2 regions of the Streptomyces sp. NPDC055962 genome follow, and region 2 is predicted to be linked to the other one. Evidence: riboswitches for the same ligand, from Rfam matches in the RefSeq annotation. Region 2 holds a riboswitch; the other holds the start of a gene.
What was found. Region 2 has a riboswitch for S-adenosylmethionine ahead of thrC (threonine synthase). Riboswitches for the same ligand answer to the same signal wherever they lie in the genome.
Positions count from the first base shown of each region.

Region 1 (6,592 bases), on a different contig from region 2:
CTTCGGCGACATCCGGCCGGGTTCCACCGCTTCGACGCCGTCCGCGGGGCGGATCGACGAGGGCGGCAGGGCCAGCTCACGGCGCAGCCCCTGGGCCGCGTCGAGCACGGTGTCGAGCAGCAGCCGCAGCCGCATGTCCTCGACGGACCGTCCTTCCCTGGCGGCCCTGCGGCCCGCTTCGACGGAGGCCTCCGCCTCGGCCAGTCGGGCCTTGAGCCGGCGGGACTCGCTCTCGGCCGCGGAGACCTGGGCCGCGGCCTCGGCCCGTACGGCGTCGAACTCGGCGCCTGCCTTGCGCAGGGCGGCCTCCCCGCGCTTCACCTCGCTGAGCGCGCTGCGCAGCTTGCGGTGCAGGGAGTCGGCCTCCTTACGGGAGGACTCCAGCTCCGAGCGCAGCCGTTCGGTGTCGGCCTTGGTCTGCCCACGGGCGTGGTCGAGCTCCTCACGCAGCCGTTCCAGCTCGCGCCTGGTCTCCTCGTCCGCCCGCTCGGCGTGCGCCCGCTGGACCTCCTCGCCCGCGGCGGCGACCAGCTCGGCCCAGCCGGCGGGACGCAGCACGTAGGCGGCCGCGGCCACGTCGACCGGGTCGGCGGCGGCGGGCGGCGCACCGGACGTGAGGGCTTCGGCCAGCTCCGGCTGGGTCTGGCCGACGCGCTCGCCGATGCGCCGCCGGAAGGCGGGATCGCTCTCCAGCGCGGCGGCCATCGCGTTACCCGCGAACTTGGCCCGCCTGGTCGGTGTGAAACGGGCGTACTGCCGTAGCTGGGAGGGGAGTTCGCCGACGGTCAGACCGCCGAAGGCGTCCGAGACCAGCGCCACCACCTTGCGGCGTACGCCTTCGGGCAGCGGACGGTCGAGCGACTCCGCGGTGCCGTCGGCCGGTCCGGCCGGTCCGGCGCCGCCTGTCGGCTGCTCCACCATCCATCACCTCAATGTGTATGTCCGCACGGCCCCGTCAGGAGTCGGCACCCGGCCTGTCGACCAGCTCGATCTGGTCCACGGCGTTGCACCAACGACAGCGCACCGACTCGATGGTCTCACTGACCACCTCGCGCTCCTCGACACTCGACTCCCCGGCCAGGTCGAGATGCACGTACTCCACGACCTTCGAGGAGCGCGTCACATCGAAACGGGTCAGGTTGCCGCAGAGCGTGCAGCGCCAGCGGGTCCCGTCCGTCGGCTGGGGAACCGTCGTCATCGTTGCGTCCTCTTTCGTCGTTCGTCGAGTCTCGTGCGTGCCCAGGTCTTCGATCTCGCGGTGCGCCGTCGAACTGCGGATGTCCTGCCGCAACCCTACGGCCTTGCGCATACCCATCGACACGGCGAGGCGGTCTGTCCCGTTCTCGCCGGGTGCGTCATGCTCTGTACGTGATCGATCGGCGGCAGGTCCACTGGCGGGAGCGCGCCCGGGAGCTCGGGGCCGCGGCCTCGGCGGGCGGCGCCCCGGTCACGTACGGGATCGTCGCGCTCTGCTGCGCGGTGTTCCTGATCAGCCCGCTGTCCGGGTTCCGTCCCGTCCGGGGCGGCGCCGACGCCCTCCTGGCCGCTCAGGCCGGGTACTTCGAGCAGTGGGGTGTGATCCCCAGCGAGCTCATGGAGGGCTCGGCGCACGCGGCGCTGACCCCGCTGACCGCGCTCTTCGTGCACGGCAGCTGGCTGCACCTGCTGGGCAACCTGCTCTTCCTCCACGTCTTCGGCGCGATGACCGAGGAACGCATGGGCCGCGCCGAGTTCACCTTCTTCTACCTCGCGTGCGGCTACTTCGCCCTGGTGGCCTACGCGGTGGTCCACGCGGGCTCCGACCAGACGCTGGTCGGGGCGTCGGGGGCGATCTCGGCGGTGCTCGGCGCGTTCCTCTACCTCTTCCCCCGGGCCCGTGTCACCAGCCTCTTCCCCTTCCTCTTCTTCCTCCCGCTGCGTTTCCCCGCCTGGATCGTCCTCGTGTTCTGGTTCGTCCTGCAGTGGCTGGCGGCGCAGAGCGCGGGCAGCGGCCCGGGCGTGGCGTACCTCGCCCACGTGGCGGGGTTCGCGGCCGGGTTCCTCTACGCCTGGGGCCGGTTCCGGGGGACTAGAGTGAAAGCTCCAGCCACGGCCACCGAGGGAGAAAGACAGCCGTGATCACCGCGATCGTGCTCATCAAGACCAGCGTGGACCGGATTCCGGAGATCGCCGAGGCCATCGCCGCGCTGGACAGCGTCAGCGAGGTCTTCTCGGTCACCGGTACGTACGACCTGATCGCCATGGTCCGGGTGGCGCGGCACGACGATCTGGCCGATGTCATCCCGGGCCGGATCAGCAAGATCCAGGGCGTGGAGGCGACGGACACCCATGTCGCGTTCCGCACCTACTCGCAGCACGACCTCGAGGCGGCCTTCGCCATCGGCCTCGACGCCTGAGGGCTCCTTGCGCGTACGGCTCAGGCGGGGGACGGGAGGCATGCTGCCTCCCGTCCCCCGCCTGAGCCGTCTCCGGGCCGGTCAGACCTGCGCGGCACCCCGGTCGGGCACGCAGCGGCCCTCCTCGGTGCGGTAGGTCCAGCGGGCGCCCTTGCTCACCAGTTCCCGGACAGCCCCGACGAACCGCTCGATGTGCTCGTCCGGGGTGCCGGCGCCGAAGCTCACCCGGATGGCGTTGAGGGACCTCTCCCCCGGCGCCGCCTCCGGGGCGCCGCACTCACCCGGGTCCTGGGGCTCGCTGCCCAGCAGCGTCCGCACCAGCGGGTGGGCGCAGAACAGTCCGTCGCGCACCCCGATGCCGTACTCGGCAGAGAGCGCCGCGGCGAAGTGCGAGCTGTTCCACCCCTCGACGACGAAGGAGATGACGCCGACCCTCGGGGCGTCGTCGCCGAACAGCGAGAGCACCTTGACCTCCGGGACACCGGCCAGCCCCTCGCGGACACGGGTCACGAGCTGCTGCTCCCGTGCGACCAGCCGGTCGAAGCCCGCCTCGGTCAGGGCCTTGCAGGCGGCCGCGATGGAGTAGACGCCGATGACGTTGGGCGATCCGGCCTCGTGGCGGGCCGCCGTGGTGTGCCACTCGACGTCCACACCGCCGTCGGCACGCCGGGCGACCTTCCGGGAAGCTCCGCCGCCGGCGAGGTAGGGCTCCGCTGCCACCAGCCAGTCGGCCCGGCCCGCGAGCACGCCCGAGCCGAAGGGGGCGTACAGCTTGTGGCCGGAGAAGGCGACCCAGTCGACGTCCAGCTCGGCGATGTCCACCGGGTGGTGGGGCGCCAGCTGCGCCGCGTCGAGCACGATCCGCGCGCCGTGGGCATGGGCGGCGGCGGCCAGTTCCTTCACCGGCCAGAGCTCTCCGGTGACGTTGGACGCGCCCGTGACGCAGACCAGGGCGGGCCCGTGGGGGTCACGGCCGGCGAGCGCCCGCTCCAGGGTGGCGACCGCCTGGTCCGGGGTGCGCGGGGCGTCGAGGTAGGTCACCCGGGCGTCGCGCCAGGGAAGCAGCGAGGCGTGGTGCTCGGTCTCGAAGACGAACACCTGGCAGTCGGCGGGCAGCGCGGCCGCCAGCAGGTTCAGGGAGTCGGTCGTGGAACGGGTGAAGACCACCTGGTCGTCGGCCCGGCAGCCGAGGAACTCCGCGACGGTCACGCGGCTGCTCTCGAACAGGTCGGTGGAGAGCTGCGAGAGGTAGCCGGCCCCCCGGTGCACGCTGCCGTAGTAGGGGGCGTAGGCGGCCACGTCGTCCCACACGCGCCGGAGGGCCGGGGCGCTGGCCGCGTAGTCGAGGGCGGCGTAGGTGACGTCTCCGCCCGTCACGAGCGGAACGGTGACATCGGCACCCAGAACCGGCAGAGGGGCACAAACCGACTGGTCGACGGCAGCGGTGGAGACAGACATGGCGAACTCCCGTAAGAGGCAGGCGAAATCCTCGCACCGGCGGTCCGACAGGACACGGCAGCAGCACGGGGACAGAAGAAGTGGGTGCGCGAAGGGGGGCGTCCAGCCCTATCGCATTCGCTTGCTCACAAGAGGCTCCCTGGGACCAGGACCCCAAGGGGTGGCATTCGAGATGCCGAGGGGCCCGCGCTTGCCACAGACCTCGCTGCCTGCGGCCTGGTCTTCACCCGGGGCACCCCGCCACGGACGGAGGGTTGCCGGACAGCGGGCCGGGGCCGTAGTCGCTGTCACTCATGACCTGCGCAGCATCTTGCCATACCCGCGACGACGCGCAAGGGCGCAGTCCGCGATCCGGACTGCGCCCTTGCTCACACCGTGCGCCCTCAGGCGTTGCTGGCGGCCACCCAGCGCTCCAGCGCGCGCTTGGCGGCGCCGGAGTCGATCGACTCCGCCGCCCGCGCGATCCCCGCGGCGAGCTGCTCGTTCAACGTGCCCTCCCCCGGGTCCAGGGCGACCAGCGCGGCAGCGGAGTTGAGCAGCACAGCGTCCCGTACGGGGCCGTGCTCGCCGTCGAGCAGCCGGCGGGCCACGTCCGCGTTGTACGAGGCGTCCGCGCCGCGCAGGGCCTCGACGGGGACCAGGTCCAGGCCGACGTCGCGCGGGTCGAAGGCCTCCTCGCGGACGGCGCCGTCACGCACGATCCAGACCCGCGAGGTCGCCGTGGTGGTCAGCTCGTCCAGGCCGTCGTCGCCCCGGAAGACGAGCGCCGAGTTCCCCCGGGCCGCCAGTACGCCCGCCACGATGGGCGCCATCTTCACGTCGGCGACCCCGATGGCCTGGGAGCGCACCCGGGCCGGGTTGGTGAGCGGGCCCAGGATGTTGAAGGTGGTCTGCGTGCCGAGCTCCTTGCGTGCCCTGGCCGCGTACCGCAGGGCCGGGTGGAACTTCACGGCGAAGCAGAAGGTGATGCCGGCCTCCTCGGCCACCGTCACGACGCGCTGAGGTGTCAGGTCCAGGTTGACGCCGAGCTTCTCCAGGACGTCGGAGGCCCCGCTCGCCGAGGAGGAGGCCCGGTTGCCGTGCTTGACGACCTTCGCGCCCGTCCCCGCGACGACGATCGCGGACATGGTGGAGATGTTGACCGTCTTGGCCATGTCGCCACCGGTCCCCACGATGTCGACCGTGCGGCCGGGCACGTGGATGGTGTGGGCGTGCTCGTACATGGCGCGGACCAGTCCGGTGACCTCGCCGACGGTCTCGCCCTTGGCGCGCAGCGCGACCGCGAAGCCGGCGATCTGCACGTCCGAGGCCTCACCGCTCATGATGCGGTCCATGGCCCAGGCGGTGTCGTCCTCGCTCAGGTCCTCACCGCGCAGGAGGGGAGTCAGCACGCCGGGCCAGGTAGGGGCCGCCACGCTGTCGCCGCCGTCCGGGGTCACAACGTTCATGGTCCGCTCCTGGGGTCCACAGCCGGTACAAGAATGCCTCCACCCTATCCAGCCCCGGGGACAGCGAAGAGCCCCGTCCATCGGATGGACGGGGCTCCTGCTGTGGCGTTCAGCTGGTGATCAGTGGTGGCCGTGGCCCTCGGTGATCTCCTTGTACTCCTCGACGGTGGGCTTGGCGATCTGGTTGTCCTCGCCGTAGTAGCTCTGGCTGAGCCTGGCCCGCAGCTTCCGGAGAGCCGACGGCTTGCGCTCGACACCGTTCTCGTCGACCGTCGGGCCGATCTCGAGGGGCTTGTACTGCTCGTGCGCCGTGAGCGTGTGCAGCTGCGCCGGGCTGAGCGGCTCGTGGATCTCCACGAACTCACCGTGCGGAAGGCGCTTGATGGTGCCGGACTCGCGCCCGTGCAGCACCTTCTCCTTGTCGCGGCGCTGGAGGCCGAGGCAGATCCGGCGGGTGACGACGAACGCCACGACCGGGCCGACGAAGAAGGCGATCCGCACGAACCAGCTGATCGCGTTGAGCGACAGGTTGAAGTGCGTCGCCCAGATGTCGTTGCCGCCGCCGATCAGCATGACGAAGTAGATCGTCACCCAGGCCACACCCAGACCGGTGCGGGTCGGAGCGTTGCGCGGACGGTCCAGGATGTGGTGCTCGCGCTTGTCCCCGGTGATCCACGACTCGATGAACGGGTAGAGCGCCAGGGCCGCGAGGATCACACCGAACAGGACCAGCGGGATCAGCACGCCCAGGACCAGCGTGTGGCCCCAGAGGTTGATCTCCCAGCCCGGCATCACACGGACGAAGCCTTCGGCGAACCCCATGTACCAGTCCGGCTGGGCGCCCGTGGACACCTGGTCGGGACGGTAGGGGCCGAGCGCCCAGATCGGGTTGATCGTGGCGATCGCCGCGATGATCGCGATGAAGCCGAAGACCAGGAAGAAGAACCCGCCGGCCTTGGCCGCGTACACCGGCAGCACGGGCATGCCGACGACGTTCTTGTTCGTACGGCCCGGACCCGCGAACTGCGTGTGCTTGTGGAAGACGACCAGGATGAGGTGGCCGACCACGAGCCCGAGCATGATGCCCGGCAGCAGCAGGATGTGGATCGAGTAGAACCTGGCGATGATGTCGCCGCCGGGGAACTCCCCGCCGAACAGGAACATCGAGATGTACGTGCCCACGATCGGCATCGACAGGATGGCGCCCTGCGTGAAGCGCACACCCGTGCCGGAGAGCAGGTCGTCCGGGAGCGAGTAGCCGGTGAACCCGGTGAACATGCCGAGGACGAA
Region 1 covers NZ_JBHJYN010000002.1:1,078,424-1,085,015, reverse strand. The annotation lists gene ACFC51_RS10120 (NYN domain-containing protein) at 1-918, opposite strand, end outside; gene ACFC51_RS10115 (hypothetical protein) at 956-1,198, opposite strand; gene ACFC51_RS10110 (rhomboid family intramembrane serine protease) at 1,369-2,118, shown strand; gene ACFC51_RS10105 (Lrp/AsnC family transcriptional regulator) at 2,115-2,396, shown strand; gene ACFC51_RS10100 (aminotransferase class V-fold PLP-dependent enzyme) at 2,478-3,854, opposite strand; SAM riboswitch class IV at 4,036-4,153, opposite strand; gene trpD (anthranilate phosphoribosyltransferase) at 4,238-5,302, opposite strand; gene ACFC51_RS10090 (cytochrome bc complex cytochrome b subunit) at 5,423-6,592, opposite strand, start outside.
Region 1: it holds a riboswitch for S-adenosylmethionine, as region 2 does, so the genes downstream of both, ACFC51_RS10100 (aminotransferase class V-fold PLP-dependent enzyme) here and thrC (threonine synthase) in region 2, are expected to answer to the same signal.

Region 2 (6,592 bases):
AGGCCGGCGTTCTCCAGCTTGAGACCGACCTCCTCGGAGATGACGGTGCCACCGGTGAGGATGGCGATGTCGCCGAGCATGGCCTTGCGGCGGTCACCGAAGCCCGGGGCCTTGACGGCGACGGACTTGAAGGTGCCACGGATCTTGTTGACGACCAGCGTCGACAGAGCCTCGCCCTCGACGTCCTCCGCGATGATCAGCAGGGGCTTGCCCGACTGCATGACCTTCTCGAGCAGCGGAAGGAGGTCCTTCACGTTGCTGATCTTGGAGTTGACGATCAGGATGTACGGGTCGTCGAACGACGACTCCATGCGCTCCATGTCGGTGGCGAAGTACGCCGAGATGTAGCCCTTGTCGAAGCGCATACCCTCGGTGAGCTCGAGCTCCAGACCGAAGGTCTGGGACTCCTCGACGGTGATGACGCCTTCCTTGCCGACCTTGTCCATCGCCTCGGCGATCTTGGCGCCGATCTCGGTGTCGGCGGCGGAGATGGAGGCCGTCGAAGCGATCTGCTCCTTGGTCTCCACGTCCTTCGCCTGCTCCAGCAGAGCGGCGGAGACGGCCTCGACGGCCTTCTCGATGCCACGCTTGAGAGCCATCGGGTTGGCACCCGCGGCGACGTTGCGCAGGCCCTCGCGGACGAGCGCCTGGGCGAGAACGGTGGCGGTGGTCGTACCGTCGCCGGCGACGTCGTCCGTCTTCTTGGCGACCTCCTTGACCAGCTCCGCACCGATCTTCTCGTACGGGTCCTCGAGCTCGATCTCCTTGGCGATGGAAACACCATCGTTGGTGATCGTGGGCGCGCCCCACTTCTTCTCGAGGACGACGTTACGGCCCTTGGGGCCGAGGGTGACCTTGACGGCGTCGGCGAGCTGGTTCATCCCGCGCTCGAGACCGCGCCGTGCCTCCTCGTCGAACGCGATGATCTTGGCCATGTGAAGTGGTCCTCCCGGACAGGGGTGGATTTCTCCGGACCGAGAGGCGCCCGCGACGGACGGCCAGCGTGCTCAGTGGTTCCTTGCCCCACTGGGCCTGCGGGCCTCACCGGCCCGGTCCAAGTTTCTGTCACTCTCACCTGGAGAGTGCTAACGCCAATGATTAGCACTCGACCCCTGCGAGTGCAAGCGTCCCCCTCGGGATGTGGACAACCGGGAGGGCTGCGGGTGGGGCGCGGGCACCCGCTCCGACATGCGTACGAGCGGCGGACCCGACAGAGACGCACGCGGGGCCCGTACCTCTCATGGAGGTACGGGCCCCGCGTGCGTGAGTAGTGTCGTTGGCCGACCGCGCCGAACTCAGCCGACGGCGAGCTTGACCATGTCCGCCTGCGGCCCCTTCTGGCCCTGCGAGATCTCGAATTCAACTCGCTGACCCTCTTCGAGGGTGCGGTACCCGTCCATCTGGATCGCGCTGTAGTGGACGAAAACATCCGCACCACCGTCGACCGCGATGAAGCCGTACCCCTTCTCCGCGTTGAACCACTTGACGGTGCCCTGAGCCATGCCTAACTCCCCTATTACTGGCCCTTGCACGAGCACCGCACTTCGCGGGCCCGGGTCAGAACTCACCCTCCGACAGGAGAGGGTGGCGTGCGCCGGAACGCGTCGACCGCGGCCGAATGTATCTGCCCAACTGCCCTCTGCAACAGGTCAATCGGACGAGAATTCTGGGCGCACGCGACCACACGGATAGGCGGAATTCATGGGATTCCAGGGCAAGTCGGGCCTGACAAAGGCCACTTATGCCTCAAGGGGTTCACGTACTTTGGCTGCTTCTTGTCGCGGCCAGGCGCATTCTCATATGCGGGCGGCGCGGGCAGCTGCGGGGACTTCCCCAACTGTACCGCGCTCAACCATGCAGAATGCCCCCCTCCGCTTCTCTCGCGGAGGGGGGCATTCTGCTCACTCTGTGGAATCGGGCGGCCGAGCCGGCCCGTGTCGCGCCTGCGGCGGTCAGCCTCCGGCGACGGCCGGGATGATGGAGACGCCGGCGCCGTCCGGGGTGGCGGCGTCCAGGCCGCCCTCGAAGCGCACGTCGTCGTCGTTGACGTACACGTTGACGAAGCGGCGCAGCTTGCCCTGGTCGTCGAGGACGCGGGCGCCGATGCCCGGGTGGTTCTGCTCCAGGGACGCGATGACCTCGGAGAGGACCGCGCCCTCCGCCGAGACCTCGGCCTGACCGTCCGTGTAGGTGCGGAGGATGGTGGGGATACGGACCTTGACGCTCATGTGGGTGCCTTCCTTCGGTCTCGGGTGGTCAGTTGGCGGCGGCGAGGCCCGCGTCGCGGAACGCGTCCAGGCTGGGCCGGATCGTCGCAGACAGGCCGGTCGTGGGGGCGACCGCGTCGAGCGTCTTGAGGCCGTCGCCGGTGTTCAGGACGACGGTGGTCAGGGACGGGTCGAGCAGGCCGGCGTCGATCAGCTTCTTCGTCACGCCGACCGTCACCCCGCCCGCGGTCTCCGCGAAGATGCCCTCGGTGCGGGCCAGCAGCTTGATCGCGTCGACGACCTGCTCGTCGTCGACGTCCTCGACGGCACCGCCGGTGCGCCGGGCGATGTCCAGGACGTACGGGCCGTCGGCCGGGTTGCCGATCGCCAGGGACTTGGCGATGGTGTTCGGCTTCTGGGGGCGCACGACGTCGTGACCGGCCTTGAAGGCGGTGGAGACCGGGGAGCAGCCCTCGGCCTGGGCGCCGAAGATCTTGTACGGCTTGTCCTCGACGAGGCCGAGCTTGATCAGCTCCTGCAGGCCCTTGTCGATCTTCGTGAGCTGCGAGCCGGACGCGATCGGGATGACGAGCTGGTCGGGCAGCTCCCAGCCGAGCTGCTCGCAGATCTCGTACGCCAGGGTCTTGGAGCCCTCGCCGTAGTACGGCCGCAGGTTGACGTTGACGAAGCCCCAGCCCTCGCCGAGCGGGTCGCCGATGAGCTCCGAGCAGAAGCGGTTGACGTCGTCGTAATTGCCCTCGATGCCGACCAGCTCACCGCCGTACACCGCGGCCATGACGACCTTGCCCTGCTCCAGGTCGTGCGGGATGAACACGCAGGAGCGGAAGCCGGCGCGGGCGGCGGCGGCACCCACGGCACCGGCGAGGTTGCCGGTGGAGGAGCAGGAGAGCGTGGTGAATCCGAAGGCGCGGGCGGCCTCGACGGCGATGGCGACGACACGGTCCTTGAAGGAGTGCGTCGGGTTCCCGGAGTCGTCCTTGACGTACAGGCCACCGGTCACGCCCAGCTCGCGGGCGAGGTTGTCGGCCTTGACCAGCTTCGTGAAGCCGGGGTTGATGTTGGGCTTGTCCGCGACGTCGGCGGGGACCGGCAGCAGCGGCGCGTAGCGCCAGATGTTGTTCGGACCCTCGGCGATGCGCTTCTTCAGCTCTTCGGGGGAGCCGCTCGGCAGGTCGTACGCCACTTCGAGCGGCCCGAAACAGGACGCACAGGCGAAAATGGGACCGAGCTCGAAACGCTCGCCGCATTCGCGGCAGGAAAGCGCCGCGGCGGGACCGAGGTCCACGGCGGAAGAATTGGTGTTCGCTGCAACTGTCTGCACGGCCATGATGGCGGAGGCCCTTTCTCCTCATCTTCCTTGCGACGTATTTCGCCACAAGACGGAATTGGCACCTTCCCCACCGTGACCTCGCGGTCGGCAGGAGGGTTGCCGGGACTTCAACGGGCCGTTCCCTCAGTCCCTCTGGATGAGCGCTGTGGCACCGGACCATGGATCCGGGCGTTTATTCGCCGACCGACCCCGACATGCGAGGGTCATCCGCGTTGTTCAAGACTGTAACCGAAGCACCGGACGGTTGAGATAGTCGTCCGAACCGCGAGATGGATCACATACAGGGAGTATCGACCGTGCTGGAAGAGGTGGAACGCTGGCTGACCAGGCGTTCCTGGTCGGCTGCCGACCGCCCGCTGGACCGCCTGACGGCCGCGCGGGCGAGGGATCCGCACCGTGCGCGGGTGAGCGTCGTCCTGCCCGCGCTCAACGAGGAGGCGACGGTCGGCGCGATCGTCGCGGAGATCCGGCGCGAGCTGATGGAGAAGGTCCTGCTCGTCGACGAACTGGTGGTGATCGACTCCGGATCCACCGACGCCACCGCCGAGGAGGCCCGCCGGGCGGGCGCCCGGGTCGTCCACCGGGACGCGATACTCCCCCGCATCCCCGCCCTGCCCGGCAAGGGCGAGGTCCTGTGGCGCTCGCTGCTGGTGACCAGCGGCGAGATCGTCTGCTTCGTCGACGCGGACCTCGAGGACTTCTCCGCGGACTTCGTCTCCGGGATCGTCGGACCGCTGCTGACCGACCCCTCGGTGCACTTCGTCAAGGCCATGTACGACCGGCCGCTCGACGGAGTGGCAGGCCAGGGCGGCCGGGTGACCGAGCTGGTGGCCCGCCCGCTGCTCAACCTGCACTGGCCGCCGCTGGCCGGCTTCGTACAGCCGCTGGGCGGCGAGTACGCGGTGCGGCGCTCCCTGCTGGAGCAGCTCCCCTTCCCCGTCGGTTACGGGGTGGAGCTCGGCCTGCTCGTCGACGCGCTGCACACGGTCGGCCTGGACGCGCTGGCCCAGGTCGACGTCGGCGTACGCAAGCACCGCCACCAGGACGGCCAGGCCCTCGGCCGGATGGCGGCGGCGATCTACCGCACGGCACAGCAGCGGCTGTCCCGCGGACCGCTCGTACGGCCCGAGCTCGTGCAGTTCGAGCGGGGGCCCGGCGGTTTCGTCCCGCGCACCCACGCGGTGGACACCGAGGAGCGGCCGCCGATGCGGGACATCGCCGAGTACGCGTCCCGCGACGCGGCGTGACGCCCCGCCTCCCGCCCGGCTCCACCCCCGCTTCACGTTTGGCGGCTTCCCGAACGGGCTAGGTTCGGGTACATGGTCTCCGAGCACGCTGCCCAGGTCCTCGTCGCGTCCAACCGCGGCCCGGTGTCGTACGCACGGCGGGAGGACGGCACGCTCGACTCGAAGCGGGGCGGCGGCGGGCTCGTCTCCGGCCTCAGCGCCGTCGACGACAAGCTGTGGGTGTGCGCCGCGCTCAGCGACGGCGACCGTGAGGCGGTCCGGCGCGGGGTGTCCGAGCCCGGCGTCCGGATGCTCGACATCGACGCCGGGGTCCACGCCGACGCGTACAACGGCATCGCGAACTCGGTGCTCTGGTTCGTGCACCACATGATCTACCAGACGCCGGTGGAGCCCGTCTTCGACGCGGAGTTCCGCCGGCAGTGGGCCTCCTACGAGACCTACAACCGGGCCTTCGCCGAGGCGCTCGCCGAGGAGGCCGCCGAGGGCGCCGCCGTCCTCGTGCAGGACTACCACCTCTCCCTGGTCCCCGGCATACTGCGCGAGCTCCGCCCCGACCTGCGCATCGGGCACTTCTCACACACCCCCTGGGCGCCCGTCGACTACTTCCGGCTGCTGCCCGACGACATCGGCGAGCAGCTGCTCAAGGGCATCCTGGGCGCCGACCGCGCCGCGTTCCTGACCCGCCGCTGGGCGGACGCCTTCATCGGCTGCTGCACGGAGATCTTCGGCGGCACCGGCCACACGCGGATCGGGGTGCACGGCCTGGGCGCCGACGCGGACTTCCTGCGCCGCCGCTCCCGCGAGGACGACGTGGACGAGCGCATGGAGATCCTCCGGGACCAGGTCGGCGCGGACCGTCGCACGATCGTGCGGGTGGACCGCACCGAGCTCTCCAAGAACATCGTCCGCGGCCTGCACGCCTACCGGGCCCTCCTGGAGGAGCGCCCCGAGTGGCGCGAGCGGGTGGTCCACGTGGCCTTCGCCTACCCCTCGCGGCAGGACCTCGCGGTCTACCGCGACTACACGGCCGAGGTCCAGCGGGTCGCCGACGGCATCAACGCGGAGTACGGCACGGAGGGCTGGACCCCGGTCCTGCTCCACGTCGACGACGACTTCGCCCGCTCCCTGGCGGCGTACCGGCTGGCGGACGTGGCGCTGGTCAACCCGATCCGCGACGGCATGAACCTCGTCGCCAAGGAGGTCCCGGTCGTCTCCGACCACGGCTGCGCGCTGGTGCTCTCCCGGGAGGCGGGCGCCTACGAGGAGCTGGGCGAGGACGCGATCGTGGTCAACCCGTACGACGTGTCGGCCACGGCGGCGGCGCTGCACGAGGCACTGACCATGGACGCCGACGAGCGGGGAGCCCGCACGAAGCGCCTGGCCGCCGCCGCGACGGCGCTCCCGCCCCAGCAGTGGTTCCTGGACCAGCTGGACGCGCTGCGGGGTTAGGGCCGCGCAGGTGCGGCCTGCTGGGCGAGAGCCGCGAGCAGGTCCGCCACCGCTGCCGGACCCGGCAGCACCAGGTCGGCGCGCTCGGTCAGTTCGGGGACCTCGGTGCCGCTGCAGACCAGCAGGCCGGCGACGCCCTCGGTGCGGAGCTTGGCGACGGCGGCGTACGCGGCGAGGTCGCCGAGGTCGTCGCCGGCGTACAGCACGGTCTCGGCGCCGACCGCCTTCACGTACTCCTCCAGCGCCACGCCCTTGTCCATGCCCGGCGGTCGCAACTCCAGGACCAGGCGGCCCGGTTCGACGATCAGGCCGTGGCGCGCGGCCAGTCCGGCGAGCGG
Region 2 covers NZ_JBHJYN010000010.1:157,974-164,565, reverse strand. The annotation lists gene groL (chaperonin GroEL) at 1-935, opposite strand, end outside; gene ACFC51_RS26170 (cold-shock protein) at 1,296-1,502, opposite strand; gene ACFC51_RS26165 (MoaD/ThiS family protein) at 1,953-2,228, opposite strand; gene thrC (threonine synthase) at 2,257-3,555, opposite strand; SAM riboswitch class I at 3,574-3,701, opposite strand; gene ACFC51_RS26155 (glucosyl-3-phosphoglycerate synthase) at 3,855-4,805, shown strand; gene ACFC51_RS26150 (trehalose-6-phosphate synthase) at 4,878-6,254, shown strand; gene otsB (trehalose-phosphatase) at 6,251-6,592, opposite strand, start outside.